Linked DNA regions of Humidesulfovibrio mexicanus. The protein of the gene in region 1 interacts with the protein of each later gene in a pairwise test. Links are inferred from orthologs where the notes say so. Each region holds a gene or a part of one and is shown in the gene's direction. Other genes may lie near its edges. The genes, in order: CHB73_RS13475 and ndk.

What was found.
Region 2: the proteins of CHB73_RS13475 (region 1) and ndk interact in binary tests that used the Escherichia coli proteins (3 or more experiments, as listed by UniProt). The link is inferred for Humidesulfovibrio mexicanus from one-to-one orthologs.

The regions. Positions count from the first base shown.
Region 1 is NZ_FZOC01000007.1:49,563-57,526, forward strand. What follows is about bases 3,050-5,798. They hold CHB73_RS13475 (5-formyltetrahydrofolate cyclo-ligase), read left to right. Parts: upstream 3,050-3,998; coding sequence 3,999-4,598; downstream 4,599-5,798. Other genes in these bases: CHB73_RS13465 (23S rRNA (pseudouridine(1915)-N(3))-methyltransferase RlmH), read right to left, coding at 3,050-3,144; CHB73_RS13470 (metallophosphoesterase), read right to left, coding at 3,144-3,815; CHB73_RS13480 (polyphenol oxidase family protein), read left to right, coding at 4,609-5,364; CHB73_RS13485 (GrlR family regulatory protein), read left to right, coding at 5,443-5,798. Outside these bases: CHB73_RS13440 (glycosyltransferase), read right to left, coding at 1-351; CHB73_RS13445 (TraR/DksA family transcriptional regulator), read right to left, coding at 377-730; CHB73_RS13450 (hypothetical protein), read left to right, coding at 979-1,680; CHB73_RS13455 (16S rRNA (guanine(527)-N(7))-methyltransferase RsmG), read left to right, coding at 1,724-2,455; CHB73_RS13460 (hypothetical protein), read right to left, coding at 2,422-2,640; more of CHB73_RS13465, read right to left, coding at 2,671-3,049; more of CHB73_RS13485, read left to right, coding at 5,799-5,829; CHB73_RS13490 (hypothetical protein), read right to left, coding at 5,858-6,088; hisG (ATP phosphoribosyltransferase), read right to left, coding at 6,163-7,041; hisI (phosphoribosyl-AMP cyclohydrolase), read right to left, coding at 7,038-7,415; sulfate respiration complex hexadecaheme cytochrome HmcA, read left to right, coding at 7,806-7,964. UniProt on the Escherichia coli protein: Involved in the removal of 5-formyltetrahydrofolate.
Region 2 is NZ_FZOC01000010.1:21,635-29,750, reverse strand. Bases 5,187-8,087 are described here. They hold ndk (nucleoside-diphosphate kinase), read left to right. Parts: upstream 5,187-6,374; coding sequence 6,375-6,800; downstream 6,801-8,087. Other genes in these bases: CHB73_RS15550 (CobD/CbiB family cobalamin biosynthesis protein), read right to left, coding at 7,739-8,087; proC (pyrroline-5-carboxylate reductase), read left to right, coding at 6,806-7,600; fliM (flagellar motor switch protein FliM), read left to right, coding at 5,255-6,232. Also shown: CHB73_RS15590 (50S ribosomal protein L11 methyltransferase), read left to right, coding at 1-781; CHB73_RS15585 (endonuclease III domain-containing protein), read left to right, coding at 781-1,455; CHB73_RS15580 (murein hydrolase activator EnvC family protein), read left to right, coding at 1,452-2,567; CHB73_RS15575 (S41 family peptidase), read left to right, coding at 2,610-3,917; CHB73_RS15570 (divergent polysaccharide deacetylase family protein), read left to right, coding at 4,210-5,109; more of CHB73_RS15550, read right to left, coding at 8,088-8,116. UniProt on the Escherichia coli protein: Major role in the synthesis of nucleoside triphosphates other than ATP. The ATP gamma phosphate is transferred to the NDP beta phosphate via a ping-pong mechanism, using a phosphorylated active-site intermediate.

The DNA.
Region 1 (7,964 bases):
GAACACGTCCCCGCGCACGCGCTGGATGTCCGCGTGCTGGGCCTCGGTGATGTCGTAGGCCAGCACGTGCAGCTTGCAGCGGTCCTCGGGGAAGTAGGTGGTGATCTCCTCGCTGACGAAGGCGCCGGGCAGGTGGGCGATCTCCAGGGCCCCGGCGATGGTGTTGTGGTCGGTGATGGTGACGAGCCCCATGCCCAGCGCCCGGGCGGTGTCGTAAATAGTGCGCGGGGCGGTGAAGCTCTCCGGGCAGCCCATGCGCTGGAGCACCCATTGGGAGGGCCGCGTGGAGTGGCGCGAGTGCACGTGCAGGTCGATGCAAAAGCGCTGACGGTCGGCTGCTGTTTCTGTCATGCTGGTCTCGCGGCGGCCGTGGGCGTCAGGCGCAGCGCGGCAGCGGGCCGCGCTCCCGGTCGGACTGGCAGTGCACGCACAGCCGCGCCGTGGGGTTGGCGAAAAGCCGCGCCAGGGCGATGTCCTCGCCGCAGTCCTCGCACACGCCGTAGGTCCCGGCGTCCATGCGGGCAAGGGCCTCCTCTATCTCGGCGCGCCGGGCCTCCATGCGGCGGCGCAGCACCAGCTGCATCCCCACCTCCACCACGCGGGAGGCGTACTCGTTTTCATCGGCGCAGGCGTCGAGCCGGGTGGCGTCGTCCATGTCCGGGTCCGGGGCGACAGGGGGCATGAGTCCGTTCAGGGCGTCCATCAACTGCTGGCGAAGGTTCGTCTGCATGGCGTGTCCTCCTGGTTTGGCGGAAGGCCCGGCTGTACCGCCGAGCATGAAGACGGCTATCACGCGCCCGGCGGGCCGTGGTTACCGTGCCGTTACGCCAGGGGAACAAGTGCGCGGCTTCGAGGCGGAGCGGCGAGACCCCGGAGCGAAGCGGGAGTCGGGGCGGCGTTGCCTTGGGAGCGCCTTTGGGCTAGCGTTGCGCCATGCCGTCGGCAGAAAGCCGCCACCGTTCGAGCCAGGAGGAGCCCATGCGCGCACCATTTCCGCTTTCCCGAACCGCGTTCGCGGCCGCACTTGCCGCGCTTCTCGCCGCCGCGCCGCTGGTCTGGCCCGGACAGGCCCATGCCCTGAGCATGGGCGGCCTGTTCGGGTCGCCCGTGGACGCCGAGTTGGTGGGACGGGTGCCCCAGGCCAAGCGCGAGGGCATCAACAAGGCCGAGTTCCTGCTGGCCTGCGCCAAACAGGATCAGGAGCTCGCGGAGCTGAAAGAGGAGTTGGCCGACCGCCAGGACGACCTGGCGAGCCTCTACGCCAAGCTGGCCAAATGCCAGACCCGCGCCGCGGAGATCGCCCTGGACATCGCCAAGATGGAGGCCGTCATGGGCAGCAATCTGGGCAAGGGCGAGGAGAACCGCAAGGTGCTCGACGGGCTTAAGAGCGACCGCGCCGAGAACGACCTGGAATGCCGGGAGCTCAAGTCCAAGATCGGACCAGCCACGCTGATGGTGCGCGACTGGACCAATCGCGTGGCCGCCAAGGAAAAGGCCGTGGCCGAGTTCAAGGCCCGGAGGCCGTCTCTCTCGGGCATCGCCGCCCCGGCCCCTGCGCCCGCTCCGGTGGTTCCCGTGGACGATCCAGTGGAGATCGTCCGGCCCCAGCCCGGCTCTGCCGCGTCCCAGCCAGAAGCCTCGCCAGCGGTTCCGGCGTCCGAGGCCGACCTCAAGAACTAGGCGCACCCGCGCAGTCCCGGCACGCGCCCCGGAGGGGACGCCCATGACCAAGAGACAGAAAGGCGCGGCCGCTGCCGCTCCGTACGCACCCACGCCCGCCGAGACGGCCGCCGAGGCCGCCCGCGCGGGCTTCGAGCTGTCCGCGCCGCAGGCGGAGGCCTTGTCCCGCTACCTGACCCTGCTGCTCAAGTGGAGCCGGGCCATGAACCTGGTGGGCCGCACCGGCTGGCCCGAGGTGTTCCGCGACCTGGCGGCGGACAGCCTGCACCTGGCGCGCTTTCTGGCCGAAGCGGGCCTGCCGCCGAATCCGTTGACCCTGGACCTTGGGGCGGGCGCGGGCCTGCCCGGCATCCCCCTGCGGGTGCTCTGGCCGGAGGGCGAGTACGTGCTGGTGGAACTGCGCGAAAAACGGGCCATTTTCTTGACCCAGGCCGTTGCGGCCGTGCGCTTGGCGCGCACCTTCGTGCTGCACGGCCGGGCCGAGGGCGCCGTGCAGGCCCTGCCGGGCCTTGGGCTTTTGCGTCCGCGCCAGGGCGCGGACCTGGTGCTGAGCCGGGCCTTCATGCCCTGGCCCAGGCTGCTGCCCCTGGCGGCCGGGCTTTTGGGCCCGGACCGCGCAGAGGCAGGCGGCAAACTGGTGGTGCTGGCCAACGAGGCCCCGCCAGCCGCCATCGGGGAGGGCCTGGGCGCGGGCTTCCGGCTGGCCGGGGCGCGGGAGTATCCGGCGGGCGGGGGGCGGCGCTACTTCTGGTTGCTGGAGTTGGACAGGGTCTGAAGCATTCCGCCCTTGAAGATGAGGCGGGTGGCCAGTTCGTCGGCCTGTTCGGCCAGGTCCATGAGCTTCTCCAGGTATTCGAGGATGGCGTGCCGACGGGCCTCGTCCCCGTTTTCGAAGTCAAAGGTCAGGTCGCCGGAGCTGAAGTACTGTTCGAGCTTGTCCAGGTAGGCGGAGTCGAGCATTGTCGCGTCCTTTGGCCGTGGGGGGCCGTTTCAGTCGTGGTGATAGGGCAGGCCCTTGTTGATGCTGGCGGCGCGGTACAGCTGTTCCAGCAGCACCACGCGGGCCAGCTCGTGCGGCAGGGTGATGCGTCCCAGGGAGAACATGGCGCCGCCGTTTTTGGCCCGGCCGCGCAGCTCGTCGGACAGGCCGAAGGCCCCGCCCACGATGAACCAGGGCGTGCGGGCCGCGTCCTCCCAGGCCTTGATGCGCGCCGCGAGCTCCCGGCTGGACCAGGTTTCGCCGCGTTCGTCAAGGAGCACGGGCGTGGCCCCGGCGGGCAGCTTGGCCAAAATGTCGCGGCCCTCGCGCTGGGGTTTTTCCGCAGGCGGGCAGGCGGCCGGGGCGTCCTTGACGGTGACGAAGTCGCAGCGGGCCAGGCGGGAGAGCTTGAGGGCGTACAGCTCGGCCGCGTCGCGCAGGGCGGCCTCGCGGCATTTGCCCACAAACAGGCAGCCCAGCGGCACTAGCGGCGCTCCAGCCGGGCCGAGAGCCTTCCCTCGTCCGCCAGCAGCACCCGCACGAAGCCGCCGTCCCCGGCGAGGCCGGGATTCAGCACATGGCAGCGGCCCAGGCGCTCCTCGCCCTGGCCTTCGTGGATGTGCCCGCAGACGCAGATCTCGGGCTGGGCGGATTCCAGGAAGGCGCGCACGGCCCGGCTGCCGACGCTTACGCCGTTTGGCAGGCGGTCCAGCCCGGTGCCGTGGGGCGCGTTGTGGACCACGGCCAGCACCCGGCCCCCAGGCCCGGCCAGGGCCAGGGCCGCGGCGTGGGCCTGGTCCAGCCAGGCGGCCAGATCCGCCTCGGACGCCTCGCTGGGCGTGTCGAATGGGGTGGGCGTGGACCAGCCGACGCCCATGAGGGCCAGGCCGGGGGCCAGAAGCCGCGCCGCACGGTGGATGTTCGCGCCCTCGGCCTCAAGGAAGCCGGTGACGCCGGGCTCGTCCATGTTGCCTATCTGGGCCAGCACGGCGGGGTTGGCGCGCCGTGCGGCGGCGAGCACCAGTCCGGCCTCGCGCGGGCCGCCCCGGTTGGTCAAATCGCCGGAGATGATGAGCCCGTCGGCCCCGGCCACGCCTGGAATGCCAGCGAACACTCCCGCATCCTCATGCACGTCGCCCAGCACGATCCACTCCATGTTGCGCCTCTTCTGGTTCTCATACGGTGTGGGCATCCACCCGCAGAAATTGGGGAAATCGCTATGTTCCGACTGGGGGACGGGGAATTTTCCCCTTCCATTCGGGGCGGTCATAGCATACACAAAATCACGGCGCAAAGGGTGCGGGGGCGCCCGGAAATCAAGCGTTTTGGGGGGGAGAAGATGACCGATGCGAGCCAGGAGAAGGACCGGCTGCGGAAGAGTCTGGTGGAGCGGCGCATGGCGCTGACGTCTGAAGAGGTGGCCCGCGCCAGCCAGGCCGTGGCCGAGCGCATCCGTGCGCTGCCGGAGTGGAAGAACGCCTGGTCGGTGCTTTTGTACTGGCCCATCAAGAACGAGGTGGACACGCGGCCGCTTCTGGAAGAGCTGTGGGCGCGCGGCGCCAACGCGCTTTTGCCCCGCTGTCGGCCGGAGCAGCCCGGATTCATGGACCTGTGCGCCTGCTCCTGCGAGGAGGATCTGACGGAAGGGTCGTTCAACATCATGGAGCCCGCGGCCTGCTGCGCCACCAGCGAGGACTCCGGCGAGCCTTTTGTGCCCGATCTGGTGCTGGTGCCCGCCGTGGCCTTCGACGCCCACGGCTACCGCTTGGGCTTCGGCGGCGGCTATTACGACCGCCTGCTGGCACGGCCCGAGATGGACGAGGCCGTGACCATCGGCCTGTGCTACGAGTTCCAGCGCCTGCCCGTGCTGCCCACCAACGCCTGGGACGAGCCGGTGCAGGCCGTATGCACCGAGCGCGAGCTCAAGTGGTTCCGGTAGGGGACTGGCGGTGATCGGGACCGTCGAGTTTCGTTTCCCGGGCCTGGAGGGGGTGCGCTGCGTCTTCACCACGCGCAAGGGCGGGGCGAGCCCGCCGCCCTTTGACGGGGCCAACCTGTCCTTTGACGTGGGCGACGATCCGCTGGCCGTGGCGGCCAATCGCCGCGCCCTGGCCGCGCAAATGGGGCCGCAGCTGTGGTGCGAGCTGCGCCAGGTGCATGGCGATGTGCTGCACCTGGACCCCCGTCCAGCGCCGCTTGAGGAATTCGCCGCGCGCGGGGCCGTGCTGGAGGGCGACGCCCTGGCCACGGCCCGGACCGGCGTGGCCCTGTGCATCAAGACCGCGGACTGCCAGCCCATTCTGCTGGCCCATGAGACCGGGCGCTTCGTGGCCGCCCTGCACGCGGGCTGGCGCGGCAACGTGCTGAATTTGCCGGGAACGGCCGTGGCGCGGCTGTGCGCGCGCTACGGCTGCGCGCCGGGCGAGCTCTTCGCCGTGCGCGGCCCCAGCCTCGGCCCGGACAAGGCCCAGTTCCTCAATTTCGCCCAGGAGTTCGGGCAGGAGTTTCTGCCCTATTTCGACCGCCGGGCCGACACCGTGGACTTGTGGCGGCTCACCCGACATCAGCTTGAGCGCGCTGGCCTTGCGCCGGAGCGCGTCTTTGGCCTGGACCGCTGCACCCTGTCCGAGCCGGAGGCCTTCTTCTCGTACCGCGCCGCGCGTAAGACCGGCCGCATGATGTCCGTCATCTGGCGGCAAGATTAAGCTTTTTCCAGAGGGGCGGCTTCACAGGCGGGCGGAAGTGGGGTAAAGCGGATTGCAACCCCGAACCGTGAGGTCCCCATGCTCAAAGGAATCTATCGCGTCGAGTTCCAATCCAGCCTGGCCACAGTGGGCGACGGCATCGTCGTGTTCGACGCCTGCGGCGTGCACGGCGCCAACGACACGCACGTCTACCGCGGCGTGCAGGAGGGCTTTGGCGATGCGCTGCGGCTCGATGTCGAGATCCGGCATCTTCGGGGCGAGAAGTACCCGTCCTTCGGCCCGCTTTCGGCCATCAACCTGGATCTGGAGGTCAGCGAGATGACGCCCGAGGGTTTTCGCGCCGTGGGCGCCGTGCGCGAAGCCAGGAACATCCGGCTGCACGTGTTCGGCCACAAGCTGGCCGACCTGGCGGATCTGGCCGTCTTGACCGGCCCGGAGGACGCGTGCTCCCCGGACGGGGAGTAGCCGCGCGGGCACTGTTTCCGGGAAGGCCTCAGCGTTGCAGGCTGGTGAAGATGGCGATGATGAGCAGCACGATGACGACGCCGAGCAGCAGCTTGACCGACAGCCAACCGGCGGCCTTGGGCTGGGCTGCGTCTGGCGGGGGGGCTGCGGCCGCGCGGGCCTGCGGCGGGGCCAGGCGTTCCAGGGCCTTGCGCTTGCCCCAGCGGTAGCCGAAGAAGACAAGGGCGAGGGCGATGAGCAGTCCGGCCTTGGTGAACATCGGCGCTCCGGTGTGTGAGGGTGGAAATGGACGGGGCGTTCCGGGAATGGCCGAAACGCCCCGCCTTGCGTTGTCTAGATGACCTTGTTCAGCGGGTATTCGATGATGCCTTCCGCACCCAGGGCCTTGAGCTCCGGGATGAGGTCGCGCACGATGCTCTCGTCCACCACGATCTCCACGGACAGCCAGGCCGGATCGGACAGGGCGCTCACCGTGGGCGAGGTGAGGCTGGGCAGCAGCTCGGCCGCCTGGTCCATGCGCGCCTTGGGCATGTTCATCTTGAGCCCCACCATGCGCTCGGCCTTGAGCGCGCCCTGCAAGAGCAGGTTCATCTTCTCGATCTTGGCGCGCTTGAAGGGGTCTTCCCAGGCCTTCTTGTTGGCGATGAGCCGGGTGTTCGTGAGCAACAGGTCCTTGATGATCTTGAGGCCGTGGGCGCGGATGGTGGTGCCGGTCTCGGTCACCTCCACGATGGCGTCGCACAGGCCTTCCACCACCTTGGCCTCGGTGGCGCCCCAGGAAAAGGCGACCTCCACCGGGATGTTGCGCTCTGCGAAGTACTGCTTGGTGAAGTTCACCAGTTCGGTGGCGATCTTCTTGCCCGCCAGGTCCTCCGGGCGGGTGCAGGGGGAGTCTCCGGCCACGGCCAGCACCCAGCGCGCGGGCCGGTTGCTCACCTTGGAGTACACGAGGTCCGAGACGACCACGACGTCGGAATTGTTCTCCAGAATCCAGTCCTTGCCGGTCAAGCCCACGTCGAGGGTGCCCTGCTCCACGTAGATGCTCATCTCCTGGGCGCGGCACATGCTGCAGGCTATCTCGTCGTCGTCGATCTCCGGGAAGTAGTTGCGGGAATGCAGGCGGATCTTCCAGCCGCTTTTTTCGAAGAGTTTTATGGTGGCGTCCTGAAGGCTGCCCTTGGGGATGCCCAGTTTCAGCTTGTTCTCGCTCATTTTCCGTAGACCTCCTTGGGATCGAAGACCATGGGCGAACACTCGCGTACGGCGTCGCCATCGATTTCACGGTAGAAACAGCTCTTGCGGCCTGTGTGGCAAGCCGCCCCGCCCATCTGGGTCACCTGGATCAGCACCGTGTCGGCGTCGCAATCCAGGCGGATGGTATGGACCTTTTGCACGTGTCCGGAGGTGCCGCCCTTGTGCCACAGCGTGTTGCGGCTGCGGCTGTAGTAATGCGCCTCGCCTGTCTCGATGGTTTTGTCCCACGCGGCCTCGTTCATGTAGGCCAGCATGAGCACCTCTCCGGTCTGCGCCTCCTGGGCGATGACCGGCACGAGCCCTCCGCACTTTGCAAAATCCGGTCTGAGCATGAATACCTCGTGAAATGGCGTCCGCGCGGGCCGGTTTGCGGGCCACGCGGCGAGAGCGGGTATACGCAATCGCGCTGGGCTTGTCCAACGCGGCACGGCTGCGCATATTTCATCATGCTGAATATGATATTCCCCATGGCGGACACCGGGAAGGCGCGGCCAGGATTATTTAACGCTCGGAATTTTTAGGAGTATTTATTTCATACCTTGAAAAGGATTTTTGCCGCGAAATTCTTGACTGAACAGTATGAATTGGATAGTCACCGGGAAGCAAAATATCCCCTCGGGTTTTGGCGGAATTTCGCGACGGTCTCTTGCGTGGGAGGCCGCGGGTCTTGTTTCACGGGCTGGGGCGCACCCTCCCAAACGTGCGAGGCAAGGAACAACGACATGGATAGAAGAGTGCTGCTGCTGAGCGCCGGGACCCTGTTCTCCCTGGCCCTGGTCTCCGTCCTGAGCCTGGAAGCGCAGGGAGTGGGAGAGGCGCGGGCCAACGCCGCCGCCAGGGCCGACGTGGTGACCATCGACGCCATGAAGGAGCTGGGCGCG
Region 2 (8,116 bases), on another replicon or contig:
GCAGGCGGTGGACGGCACCACCCACTTCAGCACCTATCTGGAAAACCATGAGGAAGGGCGGGAGGTCGCCCGACAAATCGGCGCGCGGTGGCCGCACTCCGGCATCAGGACCGAAGAGGCCCAGAGCCAGGACTGGGGCCAGAGCTGGCGCGAATTCTTCACGCCAATCGAGTGCGGTGGCCGTTTCGAAATCCTGCCGCCCTGGCTTTCGGACGAGCAGCACGCCGAATTCACGCCCATCATCATCGAACCCAAGATGGCCTTCGGCACCGGGCACCACCCCACCACGGCCCTCTGCCTCACCTGCATCGCCGATCTCAATCGCGAGGGCCACATCGCGCCCGGTATGGAATTCCTGGACCTGGGAACCGGCTCCGGCATCCTGGGCATCGGCCTGGCAAAGCTCGGCCTGCACGGCCTGGGGCTCGACATCGACCCACAGGCCATTGCCTGCGCACGGGAAAACGCCGAGATAAACGCCGTCGCGGAAGCCTTTTCCGTCGCCGTGGGCGGCATCACCACCCTGCCGGAAGACAAGCGCTTTCAGGTCATCGTGGCCAACATCCTGTCCAAGCCCCTCATCTTCATGGCCAAGGACATCCTGTCGCACTTGGCGCCCGGCGGTTGCCTGGCGCTTTCTGGCATCCTGGTGGAGCAGGCGCAGGACGTCATCCGGGCATACAAACGCCTTGGCCTTCCCGACCCGGTGCAGCGCGACGAAGGCGAATGGTGCGGCCTGCTCTGGACACACGTCGTAAGGGCGGAGGGAGCGGAGAGCTGATGTCACGCTCGGGGGAACGCATCCGGGGCATGTACCGGGCCTTTGCCGAGGCCTTGGGCCCCAGCCGCTGGTGGCCCGGCGACACCCCCTTCGAGGTGGCGGTGGGCGCCATTCTTACCCAGAACACAAACTGGAAAAACGTTGAGCGGGCCATCGCCAACCTCAAACAAGCCCAGGCAATGACGGAACGCGGGCTGCGCGCCCTCCCCTCCGCACGCCTGGAGGAGCTTATCCGCCCAGCAGGGTACTTCCGCATCAAAACCAAACGGTTGACAGATTTTCTGGATTTTCTTGAGGAAGAATCTGGCCTCGACATCGAGGCTCTGTCCCGAAAATCCCTGGAGGAGTTGCGCCCCAAACTGCTGGCCGTGCGGGGCATCGGCCCGGAAACCGCGGACTCCATCCTGTGCTACGCCCTTGGCAAACAGACGTTCGTGGTGGACGCCTACACCATGCGCATGTTCTCGCGCCACCAACTCATCCCGGAGCAGACCGACTACCACGAGGTCCAGGAAATCATCCAATCCTCCCTCCCAGCATCTGTTCAAGATTACAATGAATTTCATGCACTGATCGTGCGCGCCGCCAAAGAGTGGTGCCACAAGTCGCGCCCCCTTTGCGCACAGTGCCCAGGGCGGTCCCTGCTGCCCGATACGGATCGGATGGCCATATGATTCTGCGCCTCCTGACCGTACTCTGGCTTGCCGCCGCCTTTGCCCTGTCCGTGCCGCTGCCCGCGGCCTGGGCACAGGGTGCGCAGCTGGAAAAAACCTTGCGGAACGAACGCCTGAAGGCCGAGGAACGCAAGGGCGAGGTGCGCAGGCTTGCCGCACGGGAAAAATCCCTGGCGGGCAAGCTGGGAGAGGTTGAGACCCGCATGAAGGCGACTCAGGCGCGCATCGCCAAGCAGGAGGAGGAGCTTGCCCTCATCCGCGCGGAAGAGGCTCGCCACGCCGGGCAGTACGAAGAGTTGCGCGTGCGCCGCGAAAAATCCGTGCGTGAGCTTCGGCGTCTGCTGGAACTGCTGTGGCCCGTGCAGGCCCAGGGGATGCAGGAGGGGGCACGGCTGGCGGACGGATGGGATTCTGCGGACCGCCGTTTTCAGTGGAACGGCGCGGCCTATGCCCGCGCACGCGCGATGCTTGAGGATGTGCGGCGTCAGGAGCAGGAGCTCTCCGGCGTGCTGGAACGCCAGCGTGAACTCGAACAGCGTGTCGACAGGCAGTTGGCCGCCGTCAACGCGGAAAAGGACGCCCTGCTCAAGGACCGGCTTGCGCTCAATGCGCGCATGAACCAGGTGAACTCCCAGCGTCGCGATCTAGAGGGCGAACTGCAAGGCATCCTCAAGACCATTCAACAGCTCAACTACCAGCTGGTAAGCCTGCGCGGCCGCAAGTTCGAGGCCTTCAAGGCCGCCCTGCCCTGGCCTGTTGGAGGCCGTGTCGTGACGGCCTTCGCGCCAGAAGGCAAGCCCGCCCGCAGGGGCATCGGCATCGCCACCGGCGAAGCGGCCACCGTTCGCAGCGTGTTTTGGGGCAAGGTGGTCCATAACGACGTGCTGCGCGGCCTGGGCAAGGTCGTCATCCTCTACCATGGTGGCGACTACTACACGTTGTACGCCTATCTGTCTGAGACCAGCGTGGAGCCGGGACAGGACGTGGAGAAGGACGAACCCATAGGCCGCGCAGGGTACTACCCGGAAGCGCACGGCAACGGACTCTATTTCGAATTGCGTTTTCACCAGAAACCCATTAATCCGCAGCTGTGGCTCATGCCCGCCCATTAGGCGGCGCTGTTCCGTTCCTGGTCCGATCCCTGGAGGATTTCTATGCGCGTCGGCATCTGGTTTGTCTGTTTCATCATGCTTTTGACCCTGACCGTGGCCCCGGCGCCCCTTGGGGCTGCACCGGCCAAGGACGACCAGTTCGAGGCCCTGCGCAGGTTCAGCCAAGTGGTCGACATGGTGGAAACGCACTATGTGAAGCCGGTCACCAAGGCCGAACTCATTCAAAATTCCATCAAAGGAATGCTTGAGCAGCTCGACCCCCACTCGGCCTTCCTCTCCCCCGAAGACTTCAAGGAACTGCAGGTCTCGTCCAGCGGCGCCTTCCACGGCATCGGCATAGAGATCAGCTCCGAGAACGGTCGATTGGTGGTGGTGTCCCCCATTGAGGACACCCCCGCCCACAAGGCCGGCCTCAAAAGCGGGGACATCATCCTCGAAATTGACGGCGACCCCACCATGGAACTCGGCATGACCGAGGCCGTGAAAAAAATCCGTGGCCCGCAGGGCACGACCGTCACCCTGACCATTCTGCACAAGGGCGCGCAGCAGCCGGAAGACGTGACCATCGCCCGCGGCACCATCCCCATCATCAGCGTCAAGACGCAGGAATTGGACAAGGGCTACGTGCTCTGCCGCATTACCCGCTTCAACGAGCACACCACCAAGGAATTGCGCGAGAAGCTGGCCGAGTACGCCAAGAAGACCCCCATTCAGGGCATCGTGCTTGATCTGCGCAACAATCCTGGCGGTCTGCTTGAACAGGCCGTGACCGTTGCCGACACCTTCCTTGAGGATGGGCTCATCGTCTATATCCAGGGAAAAGATCCCCAGTCGCGCCGCGACTTTACCGGTCGCAAGTCCTCCGACGACCTCGTGCAAACGCCGGTGGTCACCCTCATCAACGCGGGGAGCGCCTCCGCAGCGGAAATCGTGGCCGGGGCCCTGCAGGACCGCAAGCGTTCCCTGCTCATTGGCGAAAAGACCTTTGGCAAGGGCTCGGTGCAAACCGTAGTCTCTCTGCCGGACGGATCGGGAATCAAGCTCACCACCGCCCTGTACTACACGCCCAACGGCCGTTCCATTCAGGCCGAGGGCATCGTGCCGGACCTGGAAATTCCCTTCACCGCACCTCCCTCTGACGAGGACAAGAACCTCAAAGACCGCTTCACGTTCCGCGAAAAGGACTTCTCCCGTCACCTGGAAAACGGCAGCGCCAAGAAAGGCAAGAAGACCCCGGCCAAACCTGGCCAGGAGAGCGATGCCGCGCGTGCGCTGATCGAGAAGGACAACCAACTGCGACTGGGGCTTGAAATGGTCAAGACCCTCCCCAAGATTCGGGACATTCGCTAGCAAGCCAATGACACAGCACAGCAACAACAAGGACCAGGCCGGGAAACGTCGGCCTGGTCCTGGCCTTTCGCCCGCTCGCAAGCGGCTTGTCCTGTGGATCGTCCTGGCCGTGGCGGCCGCACTCGCTGTTGGCTTGTTGATGTCCCGGAGCGTCGCCCCACCTCCCCCATCCATGCAGAACGCAACCGAATCTCCACAGGCGGACAGTTTGTCCTCGCGAGCCGCCCTCGCCTCCGAAGCCGTTCGTCATGTGCTGGGCCAAGTCGCGCCGGGAGCTCAAGAACCCAAAGTCGTGACGACCGAAGAACGCTTGCGCAATGGCGAACCCTATGCGTTTGTCGCCCTGCGCCTGCCGCCTGCGGACTCCCACTCCCTGCGCCAGGGGCTCGACAAGAAGCTGTCCCAAATTCACGGTGTGACGCTGCATGTGAACGCCCACGACGAATGGGAAGTGCGCGTGGATGGCGTGCCCTGCCTGCTGCTGCGTCTCACTCCGCTCACCCCGGAGCCAGCCGAGAAGCACCCGGCCAAGGGGCGGCTGGCAATCGTCATCGACGACATGGGCGAAGATGTGGCCGTGGCGCGCGATCTGGCCGCGCTTGGCGTTCCCATTGCCTTTTCCATCTGGCCCGACAGCGGCCACAGGGTGCAGGTGCTCAACATTGCGCAATCCGCGGGGAAAGAAATTTTCATCCACCTCCCCATGCAGCCCAAAGGCTACCCCAAGGTTGCGCCCGGCCCGCATGCGCTGCTTGACGGCATGACCGCCGAAAGGATTCAGGAGGTTGTGCGCCGCGCCGCGTCACGGGTGCCTGGAGCCGTCGCCGTCAACAACCACATGGGCTCGGCCTTTACGGAGTCGACCTACGGGATGCGCGCGGCGTTGTCCGCCATAAAGGGGCAAGGGCTTTTCTTTCTGGACAGCCGCACCACGGCAAAGAGCGTCGGGGTCGCCGAGGCCCGCCGCATCGGGCTGCAAGTGCACCAGCGCGATGTGTTTCTGGACAATGATCTCGCCGTGCCCGCCATTGTGGCCCAGTTGCGCGTGGCCGAAGCTGCGGCCCTGAAGCACGGACACGCCATCGCCATCGGGCATCCGCACAAGCAGACCGTTGCCGCCATCCGCGCCTGGCTCAAGAAAAAGAGCCCATCCGTTCATGTGGTCACCGTATCTTCGTTGCCGCCGCAATGATGCGCCTTGCCAATTCCGCGGTCTTCAGGCTATCCTTTTGATTCAACTGGCGAGCCATCTCTCTAGGCCCGATTTTTGCTAGCATTTTCCGGCAGAACGGCTTTTTCCTTCCACTGGGACCACGGGCGTACAAGGAACGGCGGACATGAGCAAAATTCTAGAACAAGATGAAGTAGATGCCCTTCTGCGCGGTCTTTCCGGCGGAGAAGTTGAAACAACGCCCGACATTCCAGAAGATGACTCCGGCATCGTTCCCTTCGACCTCACCAACCAGGACCGCATCATCCGCGGCCGAATGCCGGTCCTGGAAATCGTAAACGACCGTTTCGCTCGTCTGTGCACAAACGCTCTGGCCAACACCATGCGCAAACGCGTGGATATCAATCCCATCTCCATCGACATGAGCAAATTCGGGGATTTCATGCGCTCGCTCCCCGTTCCGACCAGCATCTCCATCTTCAAGATGGAGCCCCTGCGGGGCAATGCCCTGCTGGTTGTGGACTCGCGCCTGGTCTTCGCCCTGGTGGAAAACTTTTTCGGCGGCGCGGGCAGTCAACCGAAGGTGGAAGGGCGCGATTTCACGCCCATTGAGCAAGCCATCGTGGACAAGGTCGTCAAGGTGGCGCTCTCCAACATGGAGGAATCCTGGAAGCCCGTGCATGAGGTGCACATCGAGGTGGTGCGCTCCGAGGTCAATCCGCAGTTCGCCGCCATCGTTCCGCCAAGCGATGTGGTCATCGTCATCACCTTCGAAGTGGAGTTGGAAAACGCCATCGGCTCGCTCATCTGCTGCCTGCCGTATGCCACGATGGAGCCCATCCGCTCCAAACTGCACGCCTCCTTCCAGTCAGAACGCCTTGAGGTGGACCATGTGTGGATCAGCCGCTTCAAGGAGCGGCTGCTCGAAACCCCGGTGGAATTTCTTGTGCGCCTCGGCAAATCACGCATCACAGGACGGCAACTTCTGAATCTCGAGGTCGGCGACATCATGCTGTTGGACACCGATGCGGAGGATCTGCTGGAGGTCGAGATCGAAGGCGTGCGGAAATTCCATGGCGTGCCTGGTCGCGTAAAAGGCAACAAGAGCTTCAAGATCATCAAGGACGAGCAGTTGCACTTCTAGCTTTCGCTTTTGTCTTCGCCCATCCGCAGCCCCCTTCCGGACCGCCAAAGCCCTTGACTTGCGCCGCGTTTGCGGTGCATTTCCCTGCACGCGAACACAAGCGGCCCATGCGCCGCATACACCATTCACCGGAGGACACCACATGACGACCGAGCGCACCTTCTCCATCATCAAACCCGATGCCGTCGCCGCAAAACAGACCGGCGCCATCATCCAGATGATCCTCGATGCGGGCCTCACCGTTAAGGCCATGAAGATGATCCGGCTCACCCGCCCCCAGGCCGAGGGCTTCTACGCCGTGCACAAGGAGCGCCCCTTTTTCAAGGATCTCGTGGAATACATGATTTCCGGACCGGTGGTGGTGTCCTGCCTTGAAGGCGATAACGCCATTATCCGCTACCGCGAACTCATGGGCGCCACCGACCCCGCCAAGGCCGCCGAAGGCACCATCCGCAAGAAGTTCGGCAAGAGCATCGAGGCCAACGCCTGCCACGGCTCAGACGGACCGGACACCGCCAAGGTCGAAATGTCCTACTTTTTCAGCTCCCTGGAGATCGTGGGGGAATAAGGGCAATGAACAATCGCGTCGGCTTCATCGGCGTCGGGAACATGGGCACGGCCATCATCAAAGGGTTGGCCGCACAGGGCATACAGGTGCATGGCTACGACCTGGACTCGGCCAAGCTTGAAAAGCTGGGCCGCGAGGTCGGGCTTACGGCCGAACCCTCGCCCAAAACCCTGGTGAAGCACTGCCGTTACGTGCTGCTGGCCGTAAAGCCGCAACACCTCCCGGCCGCGCTTGAAGACATCGCTCCGGAGCTCTCCCCCGGGCACTGCCTGCTGTCCATCGCGGCCGGGATCACCATGGCTCGCCTGCAGGAGCTTTGCGGGGGACGCTGTCCTGTGGTGCGCATCATGCCCAACACCCCGGCCCTGGTGGGCGCAGGGGTATTCGCCCTGTGCTTTGATGACGCAAGCCTCGATGCAGAGCGCCGAGATTTCATCCGGGCCATGCACAAACCTTTGGGCCAGGTGCACGAACTGCCCGAGAAACTCTTCGACGCCTTCACCAGCGTGGCGGGTTGCGGGCCGGCGTACGTGTTCTATGTCATGGACGCCATTGTGGAGGCCGGGGTAAACCTGGGCCTGCCCCGCGCACAGGCCACGGACATCGTCAAGGCGCTCTTCAGCGGATCGGCCAAGCTGGCCGAAGAAGGCGGGATGCACTTGGCCGAACTGCGCGAGATGGTCACCAGCCCGGCCGGGTCCACCATCCGCGCCACCATGCACTTCGACCGCATGGCCATGCGCGGCGTCATCGTGGACGCCGTGCGCGAGGCTTACGACCGCAACGTCGAACTGGGCTAACGCTCCTAAAACGACAAAAGGCCGACTGGACGCTGAGCCCAGTCGGCCTTTTTTTGTGCCCTGCTGCTGCCGCTGCGGCCCGCCTGTACATGTGAAACTCTTGTGAAACAGCTCTGCTCTTTTGATGCGCGACCGGTGCTACAGCCAAAGCCATGGCAGATGCCGCACGACAACGACCTTGCACAGCTGCAACAACACGACGCCAGCAAACCCAGACAAGAGAACGAGTCTAAATAATTGTTTGAGTTTTTCTAGAGTCCATGGAGCACCTTGCGGGCCCAGGATCGGCTTGTTTTTGATCTCTCCGAAGTACCGCGTCGCCCCCCCCATGCCACCCCCGAGGAGCCAGGCGCATGTCGCCATGGGCCAGCCAGCGTTGGGGCTCTCCATGCGCGCGGCTTCCGCCCGAACATGGGCCATGGCCTCGCGCCAGGGCAGACGCAAAATTGCCCCACTCCCCACAAGAAGCACAGCCGATACTCGCGCAGGCAGGTACGCCAGAACATCGTCAGCTCG